Linked DNA regions of Arcticibacter tournemirensis. The protein of the gene in region 2 interacts with the protein of the main gene of each other region in a pairwise test. Links are inferred from orthologs where the notes say so. Each region holds a gene or a part of one and is shown on either strand. Other genes may lie near its edges.

The links.
Region 1: the proteins of dprA (region 2) and recA interact in binary tests that used the Bacillus subtilis proteins (3 or more experiments, as listed by UniProt). The link is inferred for Arcticibacter tournemirensis from one-to-one orthologs.

Annotation. Positions count from the first base shown.
Region 1 is NZ_VFPL01000001.1:1,319,436-1,325,573, reverse strand. The notes cover bases 307-3,282. They hold recA (recombinase RecA), read left to right. Parts: upstream 307-1,281; coding sequence 1,282-2,283; downstream 2,284-3,282. Other genes in these bases: BDE36_RS05640 (FimB/Mfa2 family fimbrial subunit), read right to left, coding at 2,361-3,245; nth (endonuclease III), read left to right, coding at 427-1,074; BDE36_RS05655 (hypothetical protein), read left to right, coding at 307-411. Outside these bases: BDE36_RS05660 (RNA polymerase sigma factor), read left to right, coding at 1-130; more of BDE36_RS05655, read left to right, coding at 211-306; BDE36_RS05635 (undecaprenyl-phosphate glucose phosphotransferase), read right to left, coding at 3,357-4,745; BDE36_RS05630 (PAS domain S-box protein), read left to right, coding at 4,970-6,138. UniProt on the Bacillus subtilis protein: Multifunctional protein involved in homologous recombination, DNA repair and competence.
Region 2 is NZ_VFPL01000001.1:4,561,383-4,569,077, forward strand. What follows is about bases 2,380-5,185. They hold dprA (DNA-processing protein DprA), read right to left. Parts: upstream 4,435-5,185; coding sequence 3,325-4,434; downstream 2,380-3,324. Other genes in these bases: BDE36_RS18945 (glycosyltransferase family 9 protein), read left to right, coding at 2,380-2,752; BDE36_RS18950 (SixA phosphatase family protein), read left to right, coding at 2,847-3,344; rsmG (16S rRNA (guanine(527)-N(7))-methyltransferase RsmG), read right to left, coding at 4,442-5,074; BDE36_RS18965 (RNA polymerase sigma factor), read right to left, coding at 5,064-5,185. In the rest of the region: BDE36_RS18940 (DNA polymerase/3'-5' exonuclease PolX), read left to right, coding at 101-1,780; more of BDE36_RS18945, read left to right, coding at 1,793-2,379; more of BDE36_RS18965, read right to left, coding at 5,186-5,675; BDE36_RS18970 (glycosyltransferase), read right to left, coding at 5,666-6,790; tRNA guanosine(34) transglycosylase Tgt, read left to right, coding at 6,991-7,695. UniProt on the Bacillus subtilis protein: Protein that helps load RecA onto ssDNA during transformation. Binds cooperatively to circular ssDNA, is able to bridge different segments of DNA. Favors the loading of RecA onto SsbA- or SsbB-coated ssDNA and formation of RecA-DNA filaments.

The DNA of each region.
Region 1 (6,138 bases), 3.2 Mb from region 2 along the record:
CATGAGCTTTAAAGATATTGCCGATGTCACACAGGTAAGTATCAATACAGCCTTAGGCCGTATGCGGTATGCGTTAAATAACCTCAGAAAGATGCTCCACACCAGTGATCAGAGTGTCAGAGTGAGTTAAATTCAACAAAATTTTCAATACAATGAAATAAATGCATAAGCAATGCCGTTCTATTTGTAAACTGCTAAACGGCATTGCTTATGATACATTTTTCTACTCTCCCTTCAGGCTTGTTTCCGGCAGAGGAAATGGAATACCCCTTATCAGAAACCCTTACTAACGAAGACGAACGGTTCTTTAATTCTCTGAAAGCGCGGCTTAACGAGTCGATGAAAGAACCCAGCCCGGAAACTATAGAACGGATCATGGATTACTCTTCGAGATTTACGATGAAGGAGTAATTATTATCTTTATGCATGCTAAAGAAAGATCGTTTTAAAGCGTTCGTAGAGTACTTTTCAACTCATCAGCCGGATGCAAAAACAGAACTTCACTACACAAACCCTTACGAGCTGCTGGTGGCAGTGATTCTCTCGGCCCAATGTACCGATAAACGGATAAATCAAATTACACCGGCTTTGTTCGAACGCTTTCCGGATCCATATACCCTGGCTGCATCTTCCGTGGAAGAAGTATTTCAATATATCCGGACCGTAAGTTACCCAAATAACAAAGCAAAACACCTGATAGGAATGGCCCGTATGCTCACAGGCGAGTTCCAGGGGATAGTACCCTCGTCAATAGAAGAACTTCAAAAGATGCCGGGCGTAGGTCGTAAAACCGCCAATGTAATTGCGTCTGTGGTATATCAGGCACCTGCAATTGCTGTAGATACGCATGTCTTCCGTGTGGCCAACAGGCTTGGACTGACTCAAAACGCCCGAACTCCCCTTTCCGTAGAAAAGCAACTAATGAAGTATCTGCCTAAAGAGACACTTGGTCGTGCACACCATTGGCTTATTCTTCATGGCAGATACATATGCGTTGCCCGCAGGCCAAAATGTGAAATCTGCCCCATAAGCTGGTTTTGCAAATACTATGAAATAGCGGGTAGTAGGTTGTAGGTTGTAGGTTGTAAATTTATAATAGCAATCCAGAACTCAAAATATTATTACGTATTTTTGATTAGTATTATTTCATAAACATGAAACAAACAACACTCAACTCGCAACCTACAACCTACAACTCGCAACCCGCAACTCATAACTCATAACTAATTTTATTAGCATTCAAAATAAATAACTATCTTTACAAATCAATAAACTAAATAAATGAGCAACGCAAGTGCAGATAAATTAAAGGCGTTACAATTAACGCTGGATAAACTGGAAAAATCATATGGTAAAGGCGCAGTAATGAAATTAGGCGATACTGCAGTAGAACCTCTTGAATCCATTTCAACGGGCTCAATAGGTCTGGATATAGCGCTGGGTATCGGCGGACTTCCTAAGGGACGTGTTATCGAAATTTACGGCCCGGAATCATCTGGTAAAACCACCCTTGCCATTCACGCCATTGCAGAATCACAAAAAAAAGGTGGAATCGCAGCATTCATTGACGCCGAGCATGCATTCGATAAGTTTTATGCCAGCAAGCTCGGAGTAGATATAGAAAATCTGCTGATTTCGCAACCCGACAATGGCGAGCAGGCGCTAGAAATAGCCGACAACCTGATTCGCTCGGGAGCAATAGATATTATTGTAATAGACTCAGTCGCTGCTCTCGTACCCAAAGGAGAGATCGAAGGCGAAATGGGCGACTCAAAAATGGGATTACAGGCACGCCTGATGTCACAAGCTTTAAGAAAGCTAACAGGTACCATTTCAAAAACGGGATGTTGCTGTATTTTCATCAACCAGCTTCGCGACAAAATCGGCGTCATGTTTGGTAATCCCGAAACGACAACCGGCGGTAACGCATTAAAGTTTTATGCGTCAGTACGCCTTGATGTTCGTCGCATATCGCAGATTAAAGATTCCGAAGAAGTTTCAGGAAACAGGGTAAAAGTAAAGGTTGTTAAAAACAAGGTAGCGCCCCCGTTCAGACTTGCCGAATTCGACATCATGTTTGGTGAAGGTATTTCAAAAGCGGGCGAAATAATCGACCTTGGAGTAGAATATGAAATCGTTAAGAAGTCGGGATCATGGTTCAGCTACGGCGACACCAAACTGGGGCAGGGTCGCGATGCTGTAAAACAACTACTGCTCGATAACCCCGACCTCATGGAAGAACTTGAAACACGGATTAAAGAAGCTGTTACAGCACATGTTTAACGATCAGTTTAGCTGAACATTTGAAAAAAGAGGCTGCAGAATTTCTGACAGCCTCTTTTTTTTCACCCTTATTCACTTCAAAATGGCTTAGCTATAGGATCGCCCCATTCTGGATTAACAGACACCGGAAATTCTCCTGACGGCATTGCAAAAACCTTCCCATAGAGGATGGTCTTCCTGTTCTTTTCGCACTTTACATTCTGCACCTTTACACCTTTTATATACTTCTTAGCAGAGTCGTAACAATATATTTGCACTGATAGATCTGAAACAACATTCAAAATACACATTCCCATTCTGGGGTTATTCCGATCGTCGTCGCTGCTGATCACTTTAGTAAACTTCTTCGTCGCAGGGACTGTTCCAATCTGAACAGACTCGGAGGCAAACATAAAAACATCCGCCTCATTTTGCACGGTGACGTCAATGCTCGCCACTTCGGCAGGCAGGCTTTCCTCTATACTTACTTCCATATAAGAGCTTACCCGGTCGAGAACAACACTCTGGCTCAGATCATCACTCCCAACCGTTATTGAAACCTTCTTAAAAAACAGGTCGTCATCCACAGCCGCAGATAGCGTCTTAGAAGTCGAAAGGGCAGTTGTGCCGCCAAAAGTGTTGTTGTAACGGCTACCTACTAAAACAACAGAATAAGTGCCCGCCGGAACCTGGTCCGTAATCTTCCCGAAATTGGCGTCGGTATCCGCCTGTTTCAAAGAATGAACCAGGTTACCGTCCTGCCCATAGATGAAATAATTCAGAAAATGAACATAATCTTTTAAAGGAACCGGATCTGACGAAATAAAACCGCCATTCTTGGTATCTGTGATTATCTGGCCGAACCCGTTTAACGTTAGGGTAAGCGAATGAAGATCGGACTCAGAAGAAGGGTTGTTTTCAGTCTTCTTACAAGAAGAGAAACATAATAACACGATGATGAATAATAAAGAAACTACTTTCACGGCAAGTCATTTTCCTGAAAATAGCATCATTCAACACCAACCTGTATTAAAAAAAATAAGAAGTTGATATTAATCAACTTCTTAAAAAAAAATTTACTTTATGGAAAAAATTTAATATGCGTTCTCTTCTCCTTTAAAGATATTGATCACTGTCATAAAAATGATCTTAATATCAAGCATAGCGCTCCAGTTTTCCATATACCAAATATCATGTTCCACACGTTTCTCCATAAGACTTGGATCTTCAGTTTCACCGCGATAACCATTTACCTGAGCCCACCCGCTAATGCCCGGCTTTAGAAATTGTCTTACCATATATCTGTCGATAATCGCACTATACTGCTCAGTATGTTTAAGCATATGAGGCCGTGGACCAATAACACTCATATTACCCAAAAGAACATTAAAGAACTGAGGCAGCTCATCCAGACTAGTTTTACGAAGAAACTGTCCGATTGGCGTAATCCGGGTATCATCCTTACGGGCCTGCATTTTATCACTTTCATTGTTAACGCGCATGCTTCTGAACTTATAGCACCAGAAAGGCTCGTTATTCCTTCCGCTCCGCAACTGTTTAAAAAACACTGGACCAGGGCTTTGCATCTTAATAATGATAGCAATAAGCGGAACAAGCCAGCTTAAAAGAAATACCAGAACAAACGTAGCAAAGACCACATCGAACGCTCTTTTTCTAAAGCGGTTCTGGATATTTTCAAGAGGTTCATTCCGTAAACTGATTACCGGAAACTCACCCAGGTAGCTAACTGTAAAAGGTGCGGCCAGGGAACCACTCAGATCCGGGACAAATTTCAGTCTCACACACTGTTTTTCAGCCTCCTCCAGCAAATACTTTGCTTCTGTCATCCTCTCAGGGGTCAACGAAACATATACATCCTTAATACCCCTGCTGGCTGCATCCGCAATCTGTTTGCAGGTAGAAGGCATGAGCCCCCCATTTTCATCAACATATAATGTTTCCTCATCATGCAGAAAGCCTTCGAACTTAAAGTTCTGACTCTTTTCAAGAAATCCCGCAAGACGAAGCCCTGTATTGTTCTTACCAAGAACAGCAACAGGGCGGCTCACATTAAAATGCCTGAAAAGCATAAATTCAAAAACAGTGCCCGTAAACCGGCTCAATAGAAATCCAAGAGTAACAACCGCATAAAATGCGAGGATAAAGCCCCTGGAAATACTATCGTCATTAGAGAATGTAATATAAAAGACGAACAATACCGCATGAAATGCTACCGCTTTCCAGGTAGCCCTGTAAATATTCACAAGATGCTCAAGAGTAGCGTCGCGGTACATCCCAAAAAGACTGGAAGAAAAAAACCAGATCAGATTACTTACTAAAAGGTAATTCTTATAGGGATAGCTGAATAATTGCGTATCAAATCCAAAAAGCAGATAATAAGCAAAAAGGAACGCAAGATTCACAAAAAGCACATCTGTTACAAGCAAAACAAGACGTAGTAGGTACAAGTAACGAGTTTGCATCGGCGTTAATTTTTGAGAGTTATTAATTATAGCAAAAATAACAAATTTTATCAACACAAGGCACTTTTGTTGATTTTTTTTAAATAAAATAATTTACTTAATATAATCTTAACAATTACAATCCATCATTAAGTGAGCAAAAGCACAAATTAGGCCCATTCATATAACTTCTTGCGAACCTTATTCCAGGCTTCCCGTATAAGCTGAAAAGTAACGCTTTTCCAATGATCAGACGTCTGCGGTTTATTAATTATCAGAATTTAACCATCCTTTATTTTGTATGTGGTATTCTCTGGATCCTTTCCACAGACTTTCTAGTATCGAGCTCTGTAAAAGCAGTTTCCAACGAAACCCCGTTTGCAATCCATTCATTCAAGGGGCTGCTGTTTATTTCCGTTTCATCCCTGTTCTTCTATTCGGTTAGTAAAAAAGCAACTACAGTTCAGCGAAAACTAAGTGAAGTAATGCAGCTCGGATTGATGGGCACGTTCGAAATTGAAGTAAACAACGGCCGGGTACTGCTTTCCGAAGAAGCGGCCACAATCTACAACATAGCACATAGGGTAACAACTATTGATCAGATACTTTCCAGACTGAACGCCGCAGAAGCGGCAGAAGTCAGAAAGACGCTGTCGTCCAAACTGGAGCATGGCACCATATACAATTTCATTCACGAACTTCATCTCTCTCCGGGACTAACCAAACATGTTAACGCGAGCTTCCGGATAAAAAGAGTAAAAGGAAACTCTTTCGTTGTAAAAGGAATTCTTCAGGATATCACCAGATTAAAGGAACTCGAAAACAAACTCAACAAAAGTTATATCGAAAAAAACCGCCTCGACATCATACTGGAGAATATCAGGACCATGGTGGTTATAACAGACTCCGAACGAAAAATCTCCTGGGTGAACAGGGCATTTGAAAATAAGCTGGGATACTCCCCCGATGAGGTAATCGGGCTGTGGCCTGCCGATATACTTTATGGCGAAAAAACCTCAGCGAACATGCTTACGAAAATTGAAGAAGCAGTAAAACAAAAAAAACACTTCACCGTCGAGTACGATATATATAAAAAGAACGGGGATACCATGTATGTAAAAATAAAAGGTTCCCCCCTTAAAAACGACGAGGGCGAGTTGCAGGGGTACATTATTCTGGCCGACGACATCACAGAAAGCAAAGAAAAGGAAACGCAGATAAGAAATCAGAACCTCTTTTTAAAAGAGATCACCTATTTAACCTCTCATGAGATCCGTCGCCCCGTAGCCTCTATCATGGCTTTAGTGCCGCTGCTGGAAGCGGCCGACAACCCTGCCGAAAGCAAAGAATGCCTCGATATGCTTCTCACTACTGCTAAAGATTTAGATCTGATTGTACGTGAAGTAAACCAGAA
Region 2 (7,695 bases):
AACACAATTGAAATACCTAATGTTTGCACTTCCGATAAATTGCCCTGGTATGCTTTTATGTATTTTGCATATAAAAGCAATTTATCTATGTTTGAAAAATATGGAGAACAAGACCATAGCAAGGACTTTAAGACTGCTGAGCCAGTTAATGGAAATTCACAATGAAAATCCATTCAAAGTTAAATCCTTCTCATCTGCTGCTTACACTGTTGATAAACTCCCCTACCCCCTGTCTAAGAAGACTTTAGCCGAGATCGAGAAGATTAGCGGCATTGGTAAAAGCACGTCGGCAAAGGTTTGGGAGCTGTTACAGACCGGAGAATTGCAGGAACTGGAGGACTTCCGGAACCGGACTCCAGAGGGAATAATTGAAATCATGAGTATCAAAGGCCTTGGTCCTAAAAAAATACTGGTGATCTGGAAGGACCTTGAAATAGAAAATTTGGGGGAGTTATTGTACGCATGCAATGAGAACCGCCTGATTGAAGCTAAAGGTTTCGGACTTAAAACTCAGGAGGAAATAAAGAAGGCCATTGAATTCAAGATGGCTAGCAGCGGTCGTTTCTTATATGCTCACGTTCACGAACTGGCAGAACAACTGCTGGCCCGGCTTAAACAACTGTTCCCTTCCCGGCAAATCTCTTTTACAGGTCCTTACCGCAGAAAATGTGAGATTATTGACAACATTGGTGTACTGATTGCCATTCCGCTTAGCGATAGCATTTACGAAAAAATAAATGAAATACCCGGGCTGGCGGTCACCGAAAGGAAAGAAAATGCACTCGTAGCAGTGAGTCCGGCAGGAATATCGCTTCAAATTTCTTTTTGTAATGAAGCAGACTTTGTAAAAGAGCTGCTGATACAAACCGGAAGTTCAGAACATATAGACGAACTGATCAAACGTCTCGATAATAATATACCGGCAGCTGCCAATGAAGCAGAAATCTACAGTAAAGCCCGGCTCTCTTTTATAGAACCCGAATTACGGGAAGGCCGGGGAGAATTCAGCCTGGCTGAAGCAGAGAAGCTACCTCAACTATTGGAGTATGCCGATCTTAAAGGAATGCTGCACTGCCACAGCACCTGGAGCGATGGAGTAAATACGTTAAAAGAAATGGCCGAATATTGCCGTGATGAACTAAAACTACAATATCTGGGCATCAGCGACCATTCAAAAACAGCATTCTACGCCAAAGGACTGAGTGAGGAAAGGGTACTGGCACAACACGAGGAAATAGCGCAGCTTAATCAGCAGCTTGCACCTTTTAAAATATTTAAAGGGATCGAATCGGATATACTGTTCGATGGATCACTGGACTATTCTCCCGAAATTCTTGCGACATTCGATTTTGTGGTAGCTTCTATACATTCTGTATTCAGAATGTCGGAAGAAAAGGCTACGTCCCGACTTATTAAAGCGATTGAGAACCCCTATACAACTATCTTAGGGCACCCAACAGGGCGTTTACTTCTCTCGCGGAGTGGATACCCTGTAGATTTCAAAAAGGTAATTGACGCATGTGCGGCGAACGGAGTGGTAATCGAAATAAATGCAAATCCGCTTCGTTTAGATTTGGATTGGCGATGGCATCAATATGCAATTGAAAAAGGCGTAATGCTTTCGGTCAACCCCGACGCTCACAGTAATAAAGGATTTAATGATAGCCGCTATGGGGTACTTGCTGCCCGAAAAGGAGGGTTATCTTCAGGGAACTGCCTGAATATCCTGAACCTTGATGAAATCAGCAGCTTTTTCAAGGACAGAAAGTTGGTTAACTAAGGAAGGAAAAAATTGAAAATACTGGTTATTCGTTTCAGCTCAATAGGCGACATCATTTACACTACTCCAGTTATACGCTGTATTAAACAACAGCTGCCGGACGTTGAATTGCACTATCTTACCAAGAGCAATTTTAGTTTTATAGTCGATAACAATCCTTATATCGACAAGCTTTTTTTACTAAAATCGCCCCTGGATGAAACGATTAGCGACCTCAGGAAAGAAAAATACGACTATATTATTGACCTTCACAATACACTCCGTTCGTCCATTGTTAAGCTGAAGCTGGGCGTTAAATCGTCTACTTACAAAAAGGAACGGTTGAAAAAATGGCTCGCCATCCGGTACAAAATTAATCTTGTGAAGCCGGTGCACCTTGTAGACCGCTACCTTAAAACGGTAGAATTCCTTGGCGTGAAGAATGATAATCTTCCCGTTGACTATTTTCTGCAGGGTGATTTTGACCTGCAAAAACTGCTTCCTCCCGGTTACCAGCAACAGTATATTGCTTTTATCATTGGAGCCACTCATTTTACCAAAAGGATGCCTAATGAGAAGGTAATTGAACTTTGTCGAAAACTGAATTTTCCCGTTGTACTATTAGGTGGAAAAGATGTAGCTGCAAACGCTGAGGTAATAGCAGAAGCAGTAGGATTAAAGATTTTTAATGCCTGCGGCACAATCGGTTTTAACGAATCGGTATATCTCGTTAAAAACGCTCACAAAGTAATTGGCTTTGACACCGGTCTTACCCATATTGCCGAAGCTTTTAATAAACCCATTGTTTCCATTTGGGGTAGTACAGTACCCGAACTGCTCGGGGTTCAGCCATATCATGTCGACGAAGTTTACGAAGCTGGCGTTGCTCTCCCCTGCCGGCCCTGTTCGAAGTTTGGCAGGCGGAAGTGCCCGCTCGGGCACTTTAAATGTATGTACGACATCGACCTCAATAAAATAGCTGATTTTATTTAATTTCTTATACCGTTTAGTGTCATAGGGACTCTTTCTAAAGAAGATTTTCTTATAATTGTGCAGCCCGGTTTTGGGCTGTCTTTTTAATATCCGGATGAAAAAAATACTTCTTGTTCGTCATGCCAAATCCGACTGGGAAAATTCTGAATTACAAGATTTTGATCGGCCTCTTAACAGGCGGGGACAAAAAAATGCTCCTGAAATGGCGGGCAGGTTACTTAAAGCAGGGTTGATTCCCGAAATATTAGTTACAAGCCCCGCATTACGTGCGCTAACTACAGCAGAGTGCTTTGCAGACGTGCTTAGCATTGAACGATCCGCAATCATAAAAGAGCCACAGATCTACGAAGCCTCCTCATCAACTCTTTTAAACATCATTAACTCGCTTGATAATAAACATCACTTCGCCGCACTGATTGGCCATAACCCCGGTCTAACTAACCTTGCCGTTAATCTCTGCGATAGTGATATATACAATATCCCGACATGTGGAATGGTGCTTATACATTTTCCTTTCGACCAATGGGATATGATTAGTTACTGGACAGGCGACCAGAAACTGTATGATTATCCTAAGAATGTTGCGGAGTAAAAGATAACTTGTACATTTTACCTGGCAGGGCAATTGCAATTCCGGTCATTTCGAGCGAAAGCAGAATCATTGTAAGTTTGCTGTGAGGCAGCTGTGCAAGGATTGAGATTTCGTCAATAGCTATAGTACCCTTCTGCATCAGGATATCAACAACCTTCTTTTCCTCCACAGAGAGATTTAGGGGGAGACTGAGTTGTTTTTGTTCCTGTTGTTCTTCAACCTCCCATCCCATCAGGTATTCGATATCTTTGACGCCAGTTATCAGGTTTGCCCTGTTGGTTTTTATCAGATAGTTGCATCCCGAAGAATATTCATCCTGAACACGCCCTGGAAATGCAAACACATCGCGATCATACGAATTAGCAAGTTCCGCAGTAATCAGCGCACCTCCGTTCACAGCGGCTTCAACAATGATCGTTGCATCGGCAAGTCCCGCTACAACGCGGTTCCTTTTAGGAAAGTTCTCCCTGTCGGGATTTGTCCCTGATGGAAACTCGGTGAGCAGCCCTCCATTGCTCATCATTTTTTCGGCTAAAGGCCGGTGCTGGGCGGGGTAAATACGGTCGAGCCCATGTCCTACCACTCCTACGGTAGGAATGTCCTGCTTTAAACAAGCCCTGTGCGCTATTCCGTCAATGCCGTAGGCAAGGCCACTTATCACAACAACATCGTGCTTCTTCAGATCAGCCACCAACTGGTCCGTTAATTCTTTCCCATAAGAAGTTGCATTCCGTGTACCAACTATGCTGATTATCCTGCTGCTATTGAGATCTGCATTCCCCTTGTAGTACAACAAAACCGGGGCATCATAACAGTTTCGCAGTCTCGAAGGGTATTCTTCTGACGTATAGAAAAGCATCCTGATTTTGTACTTTTCGACGAAAGCAAGCTCCTTTTCCGCTCGTGTTAAACAATCTTTTGCGTGGATATTGCCGGCAGTTTTAGGTCCGACACCAGGTATTGCCATTAATTGAGCAGGCTTCGCTTTAAATACAGATTCTGCATCTCCGAACTGATCCAGTAGATTGCGGGCTGTTACCACTCCAACTCCCGGAATAAGGGTAAGCGCTATTTCATATAAGGAAGGCATAAAACAACTATTGAGCAGGGAAATAAACTACAAACTTTGTTTCAAAGAAATCTTCTGAAAAATAAGAACTTAAAGAGAACAACTTAACTTGCTTTAAGCGGCTCTCTTTAATCTCTTCCTCCAGGTCGCCTCCTTTCAGGTATAACACGCCATTCGGTAAAACATTACCCGACTTCGTTTCAAATTTACCCCGTATCCAGGGATAAAAATCACCTAAACGAGTAACCGCTCTCGACACTATAAAGTGAAATTTCCCGTCAATCTGCTCCGCCCTGGCATGGCTTGCCTTAATATTTGTTAATCCTGCCGCCTTCGAAATTTCGTTCACCACCTTAATCTTTTTGCCAATAGAATCTACCAGGTGGAATGTGGTCTCGGGAAACAAAATGGCCAATGGTATCCCCGGAAACCCTCCGCCAGTCCCTACATCCAGCACCTTCTCTCCCGGCAAAAACGGCATCACTTTAGCTATTCCAAGAGAATGAAGAACATGCCGCAGATATAAACTTTCAATATCTTTTCTGGATATAACATTTATCTGGGCGTTCCATAGGATGTATAACTCCTCAAGTTTGTCAAATTGTTCTTTCTGTGCCGTGCTGAGACCAGGGAAGTAGTGATAAATAATGTCAGAAGTCACTTGGGTTGGTTTTTTTCCTTCGGTTTAAAATATTAGCCATCAGATCGCGCGCCCTGAACAACTGGGCCTTCACTGTACCTAACGGCAGGTCGAGCTGCTGTGCTATCTCTTCATAAGAAAGTTCATCGAAATATCGCAGCATAATCAGAGTTCTGTATCTCAAAGGAAGCTTATCAACAATAAGTTTGATGGCCTCGCTTTGTTGCTTCTTTATAGATTTTTCCTCTGGATTTAACACATCCGATTTGATCTCCAGCTGTCGTTCCTCCCCCTCGTCGGTGAGCGTATGGATGGAAACCATGTTTATTCTTTTTTTCCGGATAAAATCAATGCTATTATTCGTGGCAATACGGAAAAGCCAGGTACTAAAGGCAAAGTCCGGTTTATACTTCTCAATATTCTCAAAGGCTTTGGCGAAGGTTTCAATAGTTAGATCCATAGCATCATCCTTGTTATTCACCATCTTCAGCGCCATGAAATAAATAGAGTCCTTATACCGCTGCATAAGATCGGCATACGCTTTCTGATCACCTTCTTTTGCCCGTATAACGAGATTAAAGTCATTAACCGCATTGGCCGAAAAACTTGGATTTACTTCCATTTGACTTTTTTCTTAAATAAAGAAATAATGCTTAACACGATAATAAAAAAATTATAAGACAAATCCAATGCCGGAAACCACCAGAGCAGGTCTTTATTATTTAATTTTTTTGCAGTGGGATAATAAACTATCAGTTGAACAAGCAGTCTCACGAGGTAAATCCCTAAAAGCATCCACCATTGCGCCTTCAAAACAATCAAGACAAACAATAATAAATAAAACAAGCCGGCAGACGCTGCCTGCACAGACAGGATTACTTTGTCGCTCTTCTTATACGCTTTGCCAGCGCCCATGTGGCGAATCTTTTGTTTCCAGTAAGAAGACCAGGTTCTTTTTGGCCACGACCATACCTGGCTTTCGGGACGGATTTCTATGACTGTATTCTCCCTGGTGGAATTTTGATTCACAAACAGGTCATCATCTCCCGACGGAATATGTATATGAGAGGCGAAACCTTTATTTTTAAAGAAAAGCGATTTAGTATAACTGAGGTTACGGCCTACGCCCATATAAGGGTGTCCTGCAAGGGCGAACGACAGGTAATTTATCGCCGTATTAAAAGTTTCAAACCGTATAAAAGCATTCAGAAAGCCCTTCCCCCTGAAATATGGCGAGTAGCCCAAAACAATCTCCGTATTCTTTACGAAATTCTGCTGCATCATATTTATCCATTCTGCACTTGCCGGACGACAATCGGCGTCTGTAAACAACAGATGTTCGTTTGACGCCGCCTTTATACCTAAAGTAACAGCGAATTTCTTCCCGTGTTTAAAGCGATCGTGTTCCTTAATAGTCACCACCTTAAGATGCGGATATTTTTGCGACAACTGCCGCAACACGAGATCTGAATCGTCGGAAGAGCAATCATTTACAACTACCACTTCAAAAGAAGGATAGTCCTGCTCGAGTACAAGCGAAAGATTCTCTTCGAGGTTCTTTTCCTCATTGCGGGCACATATAATAACAGAAACAGGAAGCTGCGGGTGCTCACTGTCAGCCGGGTCTGTCCTCTTATATGAGCGCAACCGCCCATGCATCATCACGATAAAATATAACTGAATAATAAAAGCGGCCTGTAATAGTATAAAAACAAATAAAAATACGTAATCAGTCAATGGTGTATAATTTATTGGGCAAAGGTAAGCAAAAGGCAGCTGAATGGGTTATGAATTATGGGTTATGAGAGATGGGATGTGAGATATGAGATATTAGTACTGAGAGCTGCAAGTTGATTGCTGATCGCTGATACCTAACTGCCAATTGCTAAAAGCCAACGCCAAAAGCTGAAAGCTTTTAACTACCTTTGCGTGTTAAAATGAAATTCAGATTAGAAGTAACAGATAAGCTTTCTAAGGCCAGAGCGGGCGAGATTAGCACGGACCACGGGACTATTAAAACTCCTATCTTTATGCCAGTGGGCACCGCCGGCTCCGTAAAGGCCGTGCATCAGAGGGAGCTGAAAGAAGATATAGAAGCACAGATTATATTAGGAAATACGTATCACCTATATCTAAGACCGGGGTTAAATACGCTTGAACAGGCCGGAGGGCTCCATAAATTCAATGGATGGGACAAACCCATTCTCACCGACAGCGGCGGGTATCAGGTATATTCACTTACAGAAGTACGAAAAATAAAGGAAGAGGGAGTAACATTCCGCTCTCATATCGACGGATCAAAACATCTGTTTACTCCAGAAGCAGTGATGGATATACAGCGTACCATCGGAGCGGATATTATCATGGCTTTCGATGAATGTACACCTTATCCTTGCGAATACAACTATGCAAGCAAGTCGGTAGACATGACCCACAGGTGGCTAAAACGCTGCTGCGAGCGGTTTGACTCTACAGAACCAAAATACGGGTATTCCCAAACACTCTTCCCTATTGTACAAGGCTCGGTTTATAAAGATCTGCGCGTAAAATCTGCAGAGGTGATCGCTTCTTTTGAACGGGAAGGGAACGCTATAGGCGGTTTATCGGTAGGTGAGCCGGCCGAAGAGATGTACGAGATGACT